2 regions of the Candidatus Aalborgicola defluviihabitans genome follow, and region 1 is predicted to be linked to the other one. Evidence: riboswitches for the same ligand, from Rfam matches in the RefSeq annotation. Region 1 holds a riboswitch; the other holds the start of a gene.

Evidence for each region. Region 1 has a riboswitch for S-adenosylhomocysteine ahead of metH (methionine synthase). Riboswitches for the same ligand answer to the same signal wherever they lie in the genome.
Region 2: linked by a shared signal. The riboswitch ahead of ahcY (adenosylhomocysteinase) and the one ahead of metH (methionine synthase) in region 1 are both predicted to bind S-adenosylhomocysteine.

What each region holds. Positions count from the first base shown of each region.
Region 1 is NZ_JADJKN010000023.1:233,134-239,181, reverse strand. It holds gene metH (methionine synthase) at 1-1,066, opposite strand, end outside; S-adenosyl-L-homocysteine riboswitch at 1,090-1,163, opposite strand; gene IPI80_RS17015 (cyclic nucleotide-binding domain-containing protein) at 1,268-1,840, shown strand; gene IPI80_RS17010 (flavin reductase family protein) at 1,920-2,540, shown strand; gene yghU (glutathione-dependent disulfide-bond oxidoreductase) at 2,804-3,682, shown strand; gene IPI80_RS17000 (cupin domain-containing protein) at 3,715-4,377, shown strand; gene IPI80_RS16995 (RNA ligase family protein) at 4,515-5,207, opposite strand; gene IPI80_RS16990 (hypothetical protein) at 5,204-5,731, opposite strand; gene IPI80_RS16985 (DUF3696 domain-containing protein) at 5,728-6,048, opposite strand, start outside.
Region 2 is NZ_JADJKN010000024.1:284,679-290,726, reverse strand. It holds gene IPI80_RS20175 (TlyA family RNA methyltransferase) at 1-59, opposite strand, end outside; gene ahcY (adenosylhomocysteinase) at 179-1,636, opposite strand; S-adenosyl-L-homocysteine riboswitch at 1,711-1,825, opposite strand; gene IPI80_RS20165 (peptide chain release factor 3) at 1,991-3,622, shown strand; gene IPI80_RS20160 (HAD family hydrolase) at 3,623-4,450, shown strand; gene IPI80_RS20155 (hypothetical protein) at 4,469-5,050, opposite strand; gene IPI80_RS20150 (histone deacetylase family protein) at 5,130-6,048, opposite strand, start outside.

The DNA.
Region 1 (6,048 bases):
CGGTGTCTTGCACGATGAAGTCGGTAATGCCATGCACCATGGCGTGCGAGAGGCGCTGGCCGACCGTTGCCGGGTGCTCCGGCGTGCCACGCCATTCCAGCTTTTTGCTCTCGTCCTTGGCGCCGCTCTTGGCGGTCTCAGCAATCTCAACCAGGCGCTCGCCGGCGTCGGGTCGGCGATTGAGCACGACGTCTTCCACCCGCTCCCGCAGCACCGGCTCCAGGTCGTCATAAACGCCCACCATGCCGGCGTTGACGATGCCCATGTCCATGCCCGCCGCAATGGCGTGGTACAAAAACACAGTGTGAATGGCCTCGCGCACCGGGTCATTGCCCCGAAATGAAAAGCTCACGTTGGACACACCCCCGCTCACCTTGGCGCCGGGCAGGTTTTGCTTGATCCAGCGCGTGGCGTTGATGAAGTCCACCGCGTAGTTGTTGTGCTCTTCGATGCCGGTGGCAATGGCGAAGATGTTGGGGTCGAAGATGATGTCTTCAGGCGGAAAGTCCACCTCGTCCACCAGGATGCGGTAGGCACGCTCGCAGATCTCGATCTTGCGCTGGTAGGTATCAGCCTGACCCTGCTCGTCAAACGCCATCACCACGGCGGCGGCACCGTAGCGGCGCACCAGCTTGGCCTGCTGCTTGAAGGCTTCAACGCCTTCCTTCATGCTGATGGAGTTGACAATGCCTTTGCCCTGCACGCAGCGCAGGCCGGCCTCAATGACGCTCCATTTGCTAGAATCAATCATCACCGGCACACTCGAGATATCGGGCTCAGAGGCGATCAGGTTCAAAAAACGCACCATGGCAGCCTGGCTGTCGAGCATGGCCTCGTCCATGTTGATATCGATGATTTGCGCGCCGTTTTCCACCTGCTGGCGCGCCACGGATAGTGCCTGGTCGAAGTCTCCATTCAAAATCATGCGGGCGAAGGCCTTGGAACCGGTGACGTTGGTGCGCTCGCCAATATTGACAAACAGCGACTGGGCGTTTACGGTAACTGGCTCCAGGCCGGACAGCATCATGGGGGCAACAGCAACAGAATCAGCGGGGGAAGAGGACATACAACTCACCTGTATAAACAGCAGCCAGGTGAGCGTCGTTGGGACATCCAAGCCTGACGGTAGCACTGATGGCTCCGCTGCAACGCTCCTTGGATGCCCCCATTTTACGGGAGAACCTATGTCCTGCCTTGCCGGGGTGGTTTACCATCGCCCCTAATCCCTGCGGCGGCGCCTATCCGTCGCATTTCCGCCGCCTTCACCGTGGGCACACTGTTCATGAGCTCAGACGACCATTCACCTGACACGCAACCGACCGGCGCATTTGAGACCGCGGCCGAGCTGCTGACCGCGCCCAGCGCGCTCATACACCTGAGCCTGGACGAGGCCCGTGTGGTGGTGGGCTACATGACGCCGCGCTACATTCCCACCGACACCACCTTCATCCGCGAAGGGGACGCCGCCGACGAAGGCTTTATGGCCCTGCTACTCGAAGGCGAAGTAGTGGTGGAAAGCGTCACCGTGAGCCGCACCGAGCCAGTCACCATCCGCGTGCTGGGCCCCGGCAGCTTGGTGGGCGAGGTGGGGCTGGTGGACCGGGAGCCCCGCTCCGCCTCCTGCACCACCAGCGCAGATTCGCTGTGCGCCATCCTCACCCGCGACGCCCTTGAGGCCTTGATTAACGAAGAACCCCGCATCGGCTCCAAACTGCTGCTGGCCATTGCTGCCCGCCTGGCCGAGCGGCTGCGCGACAACGCCCGCAAGCTACGGCTCTACGCCAAGCTGGCCAAGGCCATGCAGATGGAAATTGACCGGTTGGTACTGCCACGGGCCTAAAGGCTATTGGCGCCGTAGAGTTACAGGCCACCAGAGCGAATTGACACAAAATGCCGCTAACAAGAGCGCGAACGAAAAGATGCATGAATCCACTCATTCCTACGTGCCCGAACGAGGCCATGGGCTAAAACACGACCCGTTCAACGCCATCGTGGGGCCCAGGCCCATTGGCTGGATTTCGACACGCAATGCATCAGGCCATTTGAACCTCGCCCCCTACAGTTTTTTCAATGCTTTCAACTACACACCGCCCATCATTGGGTTTTCCAGCATTGGGTACAAAGATACCGTTCGCAACATCGAAGAGACTGGCGAGTTTGTTTGGAACTTGGTGACGCGTCCCTTGGCCGAGGCGATGAACCAGACCTGTGCCGCAGTGGGTCCGGAGGTCAACGAGTTTGAGTTGGCCGGCCTCACACCGTTAACGTCGCAGGTCGTTACAGTACCGCGCGTTTTGGAAAGCCCCGTTACCTTTGAGTGCAGGTGTACGCAAGTACTGCAATTGCAGGGTGCCAGTGGCGAGAAGGTTCCTTCGTGGCTCGTGTTGGGTGAGGTAGTTGCTGTGCACATTGCGCAGCGTTTGCTCAAAGACGGGGTGTTTGACACTGCGGGCGCCGAAATTGTGCTTCGGGCAGGTGGTCCGGCGGACTATTTCACCGTCGGGCGCGAGCAGCTTTTTCACATGTTCCGTCCAACCTAGCGCCCACGCGTGCCGCCCCAGCGTTTCTTACCGACAAGACCAATCAAAGCCGATGGACCTTTATGGCCGTCGCCCTCTTTCAGCTCGGTCTCGTACTCTTGCAGTACCTGAACATGCAAAACGCAAAATGTATCGGCGTGCAATGGCGAAATGCATATTTAAACCTTTTGTGGGGCAGCCCGAGAAAGACCTCCAATCCCCCTGACACGCTACTGATTTCACACGCCACGCAATAATTGCGGTTTGGCTATTTGACGATCCTCATGAGCAACACCTCCGAATACACATCACCCAAAGTCTGGACCTGGGACCAGGAAAGCGGCGGCAAGTTCGCCAGCATCAACAGACCTATCGCGGGTCCCACGCACAACCAAGATTTACCTGTGGGGCGCCACCCACTGCAGTTGTACTCACTGGCAACGCCCAATGGCGTCAAGGTCACGGTGATGCTCGAGGAACTGCTGGCCGCCGGCCACCGGGGTGCCGAATACGACGCCTGGCTTATCCGGATCCACGATGGTGACCAGTTCGGCAGTGGGTTTGTGCAAGCCAACCCCAACTCCAAAATTCCGGCGCTGATGGACCACAGCGGCAACACACCGGTGCGGGTGTTTGAATCGGGAGCGATCCTGCAATACCTGGCTGAAAAGTTTGGCGCCTTCCTGCCCGCCGGTGGCGCAGCGCGGGCGGAATGTTTGTCATGGCTGTTCTGGCAAATGGGCAGTGCACCCTTTCTGGGTGGTGGGTTTGGCCACTTTTACGCCTACGCGCCGGCCAAATTTGAGTACCCCATTAACCGCTACGCCATGGAAGTCAAACGGCAGTTGGATGTGTTGGACCGTCATCTTGCAGACCACCGCTTCCTGGCAGGAGACGACTACACCATCGCCGATATGGCGGTCTGGCCCTGGTATGGCACGCTGGTCAAAGGCCAGCTGTACGAAGCGGGTGAATTTCTGAGTGTGCATGAGTACCAACACGTGCTGCGCTGGACCGATGAAATTGCACTACGGCCTGCGGTACAGCGCGGGCGCAAGGTCAACCGCACCTGGGGTGAGCCATCCAGCCAATTGCATGAACGCCACGAGGCTGCCGATTTTGATACTAAAACCCAAGACAGACTGGACACCTCTGCCACCTAGGCAAAGGGCCTGGCGCTAGAGGAATCGATGTGATGGAATTGAATGCTGACTACAGCCAGCGGGTGGTACTGAACCACCATGACCTGGATTGGATTGGAAGCCCACAAACCGGTGTGGAGCGCCGCATGCTTGACCGTATCGGCGACGAGGTTGCCAAGGCGACTTCGATCGTTCGGTACGCGCCGGGCGCCAAGTTTGATTCACACCTGCACGAGTTTGGCGAAGAAATTCTGGTGCTCGAAGGCGTTTTCAGTGACGAGAACGGCGACTACCCGGCGGGCACCTACATGATGAATCCACCGGGGTCTTCACACGCGCCGCACAGTGAATCGGGATGTGTTCTCTTTGTCAAACTCCGGCATCTGGGCGCTGACCAGCAGCACACCGAGGTCATCAACACAACCACGGCGGAGTGGTACCAGGGCATGGTGCCGGGCCTGACAGTGATGCCGCTGATGCGGCAAGGCTCCGGCTCTACCCTGGTGCGCTGGGCACCAGACACCTACTTCAACCCGCACCGGCATTTTGGAGGTGAAGAGATATTTGTTGTGGACGGCGTGTTTGAAGATGAGCACGGGCGCTACCCTGCAGGCTCCTGGATTCGCAGCCCCCACTTGAGTGTGCACAAGCCTTTCAGCAAAGAGGGCTGCACCATCTTTGTCAAAACTGGGCACTTGTTGACGGACGCAGCGTAGACCGAGTTGGCTCAGGCCACCTCGCCAACCAACGCTTGCGCCAGCAGCGCCTGCCGGGCGCGGGCGGGAATGAGAACGCTTGTGCACAAGAGGCAGCTGCACAGTATTCTGACGAGTCCATAAACCGATGTCGCACTTCAGGAAGCTAACGGAATCGCCACGCGATTCCACTGCAGTGCGCGACTGCGCCAGTGGCTTTCAATTGCCTGGGTAAAGTCAGCCCGGACCAGCTTGGCGCGCTGCTCCAGCCAATCGCCTCTTTCACGCCGAATGACCAATCCCTCTAACGGGCCCTGGCGAAATTGGCTGTGCTTGGCATGCACCCAGTCCCTCAACTGGTGCATATCGACATGCCCGGCGTGCAACCGGGGCACCGTTGTCAGCCCCAGCTCTGCCGCCCAGGCATTGCGCCGCGCCGTGCTCCAGAACTGGCCTGTGTCGCGGTCATAAACGTCAAACACCAACCACCAGTCTGGCAGCGCCGCGTAGTCCAGCGAGTGTCGCGCGGCGCACCATTCGCCATACGCAATCAAGTTGCTTCCCAAGGCATCAAACAGCCGGTCTTCATGGGTTGCGAGCCAATCGCCAAGGCGGGCAAACTGCCCGTGAAACGGCTGCACCAAATATTGACCGCGGTTTTGCGCGCGCACCACCCCATCGGGCGACACCGACAGGCCAAGATTCGCCCCATCCAGTTTTTCCTCAATCACGACGTCACCAGCCAACAACTCGGCTGCTTCGTCAGGCGACAAAACCTTGTCGTCACGGGGTGCGCCCGAGGCCAGCCACGCAATATGTGGGGTATGGGGGAACCGAAAGAAATCAGTCATGGCAAAACAGGCATTGGTTTTTGGGGAAATTTCTTCTTGTAAAACTGGCAAACATCGTCGCTACAAAGAAACGTGACGTCCACCCCGTGGGCTTTCAGTTCAGGCCACCAATCCAGCCATTTGCAATCGGCCGCCTGCCAAATCGGTGGCTTGGCGGGGTGCGCGTTTGCCACGGCGGCAAATTTGCGGTCTGACCGATCAAAAACCGCTTCCAACGGGCCGGCAGGAAACTCTGCAAATTGATCGTCATCCCACTCATTGAGTGGCACCTGCTGCACGCGCTGCGCGTTGCCCATGTTGGCCAACACCCACTTGACGAACAGATCGCCAACGCCGTTGCCGTTGCCGGGGCTTGTCTTGTTCAGGTATTCGCCCAGTATGCGGTACGCATCGTCAATCGCAATCGAGCCACTTTCCATCACCTGGCTCAAGCGCTGTACACATTCAAGCACACACTCTGGCGACACCTCGGCATGGGCGTCATTCGCCACCAAAATCACATTGGTATCGACAACGACCGTCATGGTGCAGGTTTGGTGCGTTCGGCCATTTTGGTCTTCATGGCCGCCGTGGTACGTGCCACCGCATCTGCCATCACATCCCCAAAAAAATGGGCGGGCCAATTTTGAATATTGCCGTACTGGTCCAGCTCCAAGGGCTCCAGCTCCGCCGTCTTGCCCGACCGCTTGGCGAAATAGATGGCAATGTCTTGGGGCGCAATGAGCCCTTCCGCCACACGCCGCTGCAAACGGTTGAGGAAGTGCTCTGAATGGCTTTCAACGATCAGTTGCACATTGCGGGGCTGCCCGCCCTCCCAACTTTGCACCGCGCAAATGAAAGC
Region 2 (6,048 bases), on a different contig from region 1:
TGGGCCTGCGAGCGGGTGCTCGCCAAACCCCGCTGCACCAGCAATTGGTCAATCCGCATGTTTTCCTTTGGTTAACTACAGTGCACCAGCCCCCTTTAGGGACACCGTCGAACCGGCTTTGCCGGGCGGCTGGTGTCGCCCCCTTGAGGGGGAGGCGCCGCAGGCGCTTCGGGGGTGTTCAATATCTGTAAGTGTCTTTTTTGTACGGGCCGGACTTGCTGACGCCAAGGTAGGCGGCTTGCTCATCGCTCAACTCCGACAACATGGCACCCACCTTGGCCAGGTGCAAACGTGCCACCTTTTCGTCCAGGTGCTTAGGCAATACATAGACCTTGCCGGACTTGTATTCCTTGGGCTTGGTGAACAGCTCGATCTGCGCAATGGTCTGGTTGGCAAAGCTGGACGACATGACGAAGCTGGGGTGGCCGGTGCCGCAACCCAGGTTCACCAGGCGGCCCTTGGCCAGCAGGATGATGCGCTTTTCGGGCTTGGCGTTCTTGCCCTTGGTGGCCGGGAAAATCACATGGTCCACCTGGGGCTTGATCTCGTCCCACTGCAGCTTCTCCAGCGAAGCAACGTCGATTTCGTTGTCGAAGTGGCCGATGTTGCTGACGATGGCCTGGTCCTTCATGGCCGCCATGTGCTTGTAGGTGATGACGTTCTTGTTGCCGGTGCAGGTCACAAAAATGTCGGCCTTGTCGGCGGCGTATTCCATGGTCACGACCTTGTAGCCTTCCATCGCGGCTTGCAGGGCGTTGATGGGGTCGATCTCGGTCACCCACACCTGGGCGGAGAGTGCGCGCAGGGCCTGGGCAGAACCCTTGCCCACATCGCCGTAGCCAGCCACCAAGGCCACCTTGCCGGCAATCATCACGTCGGTAGCGCGCTTAATGGCGTCCACCAACGATTCGCGGCAACCATACAGGTTGTCAAACTTGCTCTTGGTCACTGAGTCGTTGACGTTGATGGCGCGCAGGGCCAGCGTGCCCTTGACCGACATTTCTTCCAGGCGCATCACGCCGGTGGTGGTTTCTTCGGTCACGCCGATGATGTTTTTAAGACGGCGGCTGTACCAGGTGGGGTCGACCTTGAGTTTGGCCTTGATGGCCTTGAACAGGCAGATTTCTTCTTCGCTGCCGGGCTTGGCCAAGACCTTGATGTCTTTCTCGGCACGGGCGCCCAGATGCATCAAGAGCGTGGCATCGCCGCCGTCGTCCAGAATCATGTTGGGGCCTTCAGCTGCAGTGCCCTTCTTGCCGCTGAATTCAAAAATGCGGTGGGTAAAGTCCCAGTATTCTTCCAGCGTTTCGCCTTTGTGGGCAAACACAGGCGTTCCTTGCGCCACCAGTGCGGCAGCGGCATGGTCTTGGGTGGAAAAGATGTTGCACGAAGCCCAACGCACTTGGGCACCCAGCGCTTGCAGGGTCTCGACCAGCACGCCGGTCTGAATGGTCATGTGCAGTGAACCGGTAATGCGCGCGCCCTTCAGGGGCTGACTCTTCGCGAACTCTTGGCGGATGGACATGAGACCGGGCATTTCGGTCTCGGCAATGGTCAGCTCTTTACGGCCCCAGGGCGCTAGGCTCAGGTCGGCAATTTTGTAGTCTTCGGTCTTGGTCGGTTTAATCACGCTCATGGTTTGCTCCAAAAGTAACTCGTTAAGCCACTGAGCCATGCGGACAAACCAAAAGAAGGCTCACCACACAGACCAGTGGGTGAGCGCGGTTGACTGACGTTGCCCCGTCAAGGAAAACGTGTTCCGAGCCTCACTCGTGCTCCTTGCCATACATTGGGAAGGAGTCGAGCTGCAACGCTCCTCGGAAACCGCCATTATACGAAGGAGTGCGCTGACATGCAGCGGCCTCCCAATGCGGTGCAGCGCGTTTCGACGTCAGCCAAGAGACCGACTGACAGAGCCTCCGCTAAAATCGGTCGCTTTCGGGCATACGCCCGCGGACGCCGCGCCCCCGACCCACCTTCTGGAATTCCTGTGTCCTTTCTCTCCGAAACCCGCCGCCGGCGCACCTTTGCCATCATTTCCCACCCCGACGCCGGCAAAACCACGCTGACCGAAAAGTTGTTGCTGTTCTCAGGTGCGATCCAGATCGCCGGTGCGGTCAAAGGGCGCAAGGCCAGCCGCCACGCCACCTCTGACTGGATGGAAATCGAAAAGCAGCGCGGCATTTCGGTGGCCTCCAGCGTGATGCAAATGGCCTACCGCGACCACGTGGTGAACCTGCTGGACACACCCGGCCACAAAGACTTCAGTGAAGACACCTACCGTGTGCTCACCGCCGTGGATTCGGCGCTGATGGTGATTGACGCAGCCAACGGTGTGGAAGCCCAAACGCGCCGTCTGATTGAAGTGTGCCGACAGCGCGATACACCCATCATCACCTTTGTGAACAAGATGGACCGCGAAGTTCGCGACCCGCTGGACATTCTGGACGAGGTGGAGCGCGAACTGGGCATGCCCTGCGTACCCATGACCTGGCCGGTGGGCCAGGGCAAACTGTTTGGCGGCATCATCAACTTGCGCACCCAAACCATGACCGTGTTTGAAAGTGGCAGCGAGCGCCGCCCGCAAGATTTTGACGCCATGCCACTCTCCAATGCCGAAGCCTTGCAAAAGCGCTTTGGCCACGAGTGGGACACCGCACTGGAAAGCATGGAGCTGGCCACTGGCGCTTCACCCACATTCGACCGCGAAGCCTTTCTGGCAGGCAAACAAACCCCTGTTTTCTTTGGCTCGGGTGTCAACAACTTTGGTGTCATGGAAGTGCTGGACGCCCTGATTGACCTGGCGCCCTCACCCGGCCCGCGCACCAGTTCGTTTGTGGTCAACAAGCAGCCCGTCATTCGGGAAGTGCAGCCTGAGGATGAAGCCTTCAGCGGCGTGGTCTTCAAGGTGCAGGCCAATATGGACGCCAACCACCGCGACCGCATCGCCTTTGTGCGCATGGCCAGCGGCAAGTACACGCCGGGCATGAAGCTCAAAGTGATGCGCACCGCCAAGGAGCTGCGCCCCACCAGCGTGGTCACTTTCATGAGCCAGCGCCGCGAGGCGGTAGAAGAAGCCTACGCGGGCGACATCGTGGGCTTTACCACCCACGGCGGCGTGCAGTTGGGCGACACCATCACCGATGGCAGCGTCAACCTGATGTACACCGGCCTGCCCTTCTTCGCTCCCGAAATGTTCATGACCGTGGTGTTACGCAACCCGCTGCGCACCAAGCAGCTGCAGCAGGGCCTGGCCCAGCTGGGTGAGGAAGGTGCCATTCAGGTGTTCCGCCCCGAGATGGGCGGCAATATGCTGCTGGGCGCCATCGGGCAGTTGCAGTTTGAAGTGGTGCAACACCGCCTCAAAGGCGAGTACGACGCCGACATCCGCCTGGAAAGCAGTCAGTACACCGGCGCCCGCTGGATCACCGCCGACACACCCAAAGAGCTACAAGAGTTTGTGCACGCCTACCCGCAACGCATGGCGCGAGACGCGGCCGATGCGCTGGCCTACCTGTGCACCAGCCCGTATGACGTGCGCTTGGCACAAGAGCGCTTTCCCAAAATCCACTTTCACCCGCTGCGCGAACACGCCGGCTTGGCCCTGCAAACGGCAAGCTAGATGTTGCCACTCTTGTCCTGGCCGGTGTCTTCACGCCGAGCCATTACCGGCGTGTTTACCGACATTGATGACACGCTGACCACCCACGGCGCCATCACGCCCGATGCTTTGCAGGCACTGACCGACTTGAAGGCTGCGGACCTGACCGTGATTGCCATCACCGGGCGACCAGTGGGCTGGGGCCTGCCCTTTGCCAGCCGTTGGCCGCTGGACGCGTTGGTGGCGGAGAACGGCTCTGTGGCCCTGGTTGCCACCAATCCTCATAGTCAAAACACCCTCCAGCCCTCGTCAACGTTACACAAGCCGCTATCAAAACTGTATCAACAGGATACCGCCACCCGCATCGCCAACCGGGCTGCGATGCAGCGGGTTGCCGAGCAGGTGCTGCGGGAGGTTCCCAGCGCCCGGCTCGCGCGCGACGAGGGCGGACGCGAAACCGACCTGGCCTTTGACTACGCCGAGTTCAACCAACAACCGCCCGAAGACGTCCAGCGCGTACTGGCCGTGTTGCAGCGCACCGGCATGCACACCACCATGAGCAGCATCCATATACACGGCTGCTTTGGCGATTTCAACAAGTGGTTGGGTGCACGCTGGATTGCCCGCGAACTGCTGCAACGCGATCTGGAAGCAGAAATTGACCGCTGGGTGTTTGTGGGTGACTCCGGCAACGACCAGGTCATGTTCCAGCACTGCACGCACAGCGTGGGCGTGGCCAACATTGCGCGCTTTGCCGACCAGCTGACGCACTTGCCAACCTATGTGACCCAGGGTGCACGCGGTGCCGGTTTTTCCGAAGTGGCCAGCGCCTTGCTGGCGGTGCGCTAAGCCTGCACCACCGAACGCCTACCTGCCGTTGAGGTCGTCGTTCTTGAAATACTTGGTGCCTTGGATAGTGGCCTGCAGGGCCAGGCCGTTTTCTGTGAGCTGGTACAGCTTGACGCCTGGCGCCACCGTGATGGCACCGGCGGCAGCACCGCCCTTATCGCCGGCCTTGGCGGCAGCGTCGGCCTGGGCGCTGGCTTCCCAACCGCTCTCGGTGAACTGCTTGAGCTTTTCAGTCGTAGAAAAGACGAACACGCCGCGAAAATCCTTCACGCCAAGTCCAATGCCAAAGCCACCGGACACCATTTTCATATAAATGTCCTGGCCGCTGCCGTTGTCATGTGCCACACCCGACCCACCCGCTGCCGACAGCAGGATCAGGTTGATACCCACGTTGCTAAACACTGCGTAGCCGGCCGCTTTTTGCACATCGGCCTTGGCGGCTGGGTGCACTTTGTACAGGCGCGCCAACGTGGCGGAACGCATCTTCTGGATCTCGGCTTTCTGCTCGGCCACCGTCTCGGCCAACGCGGGCCCACTGGTAGCAAACAGGAATGCTCCCGCAAGGGGGAGTAAGGACTGGAACATTAGGCGGCGTTGCATGCTGGAATCTCCTTGCGTGGTTGTGGCGATGTCAGGCAAACCATACACCATCTGCGGCCAACTGCGCGGCCCAATCGTCTCAAACGTCTGCAAAGGCCTGCAGCACGTTCACCGCGTTCACGCCGACCTCTTGCACCGCGTAGCCGCCTTCAAACACCAGCACCGTGGGCAGACCACAGGCTCGCAGACGCGCGCCCACGCGCAGGTAATCGTCACTGTGCAGTGTGAAGCCGGAGATGGGGTCGCCCACAAAGGTGTCCATACCCATCGACACCACCAAGGCCTGGGCACCAAACTGCTGGATGCGTGCCAGCGCCGTGTCCAGCGCAGCCGCCCAGGCGGGGTAGCCGGTGCCACGCGGCAGCGGCAGGTTCAGGTTGAAGCCCTTGCCCGCGCCAACACCCGTCTCGTCCGCGTGACCCAAAAAGAACGGGTATTCGGTGCGTGGGTCGCCATGGATGCTGGCAAAGAACACGTCTGGGCGGTCATAAAAACAAGCCTGCGTGCCGTTGCCGTGGTGGTAGTCAATGTCCAGCACCGCGACCCGCTCCATACCCGCATCGCGCAGATACTGTGCGGCCAATGCAGCGTTGTTCAAAAAACAATAGCCACCAAAAAAGTCGGCACCCGCATGGTGGCCGGGTGGGCGGCTTAGTGCAAACGCGGCGCGGTCACCCGCCAGCATGGCCTGCGCCGCACTCAGCGCGCAATGCGCCCCGGCACGCGCCGCCACCCAGGTTCCCGCTGTAAAAGGCGTGCCCGCATCAAACGAATACAAACCCATCTTGGCGGAAAAGTTGTCGGGCTCGATATCGGTGCGAAAGGTGCGCGTGGGCCAGACCGAGGGCAGAATGTCTGTGCCCGCATTGGCCGGGTCCAGCGCCACCCACTGGTCCCAGGCAGTGGCCAAAAATTGGAGGTAACGCCGGCTGTGGATACGCTCCAGCAGCGCGTCGTCAAATGCGTTGGGGTGCTGTACGGTGCCCAGTTTGCGCCGC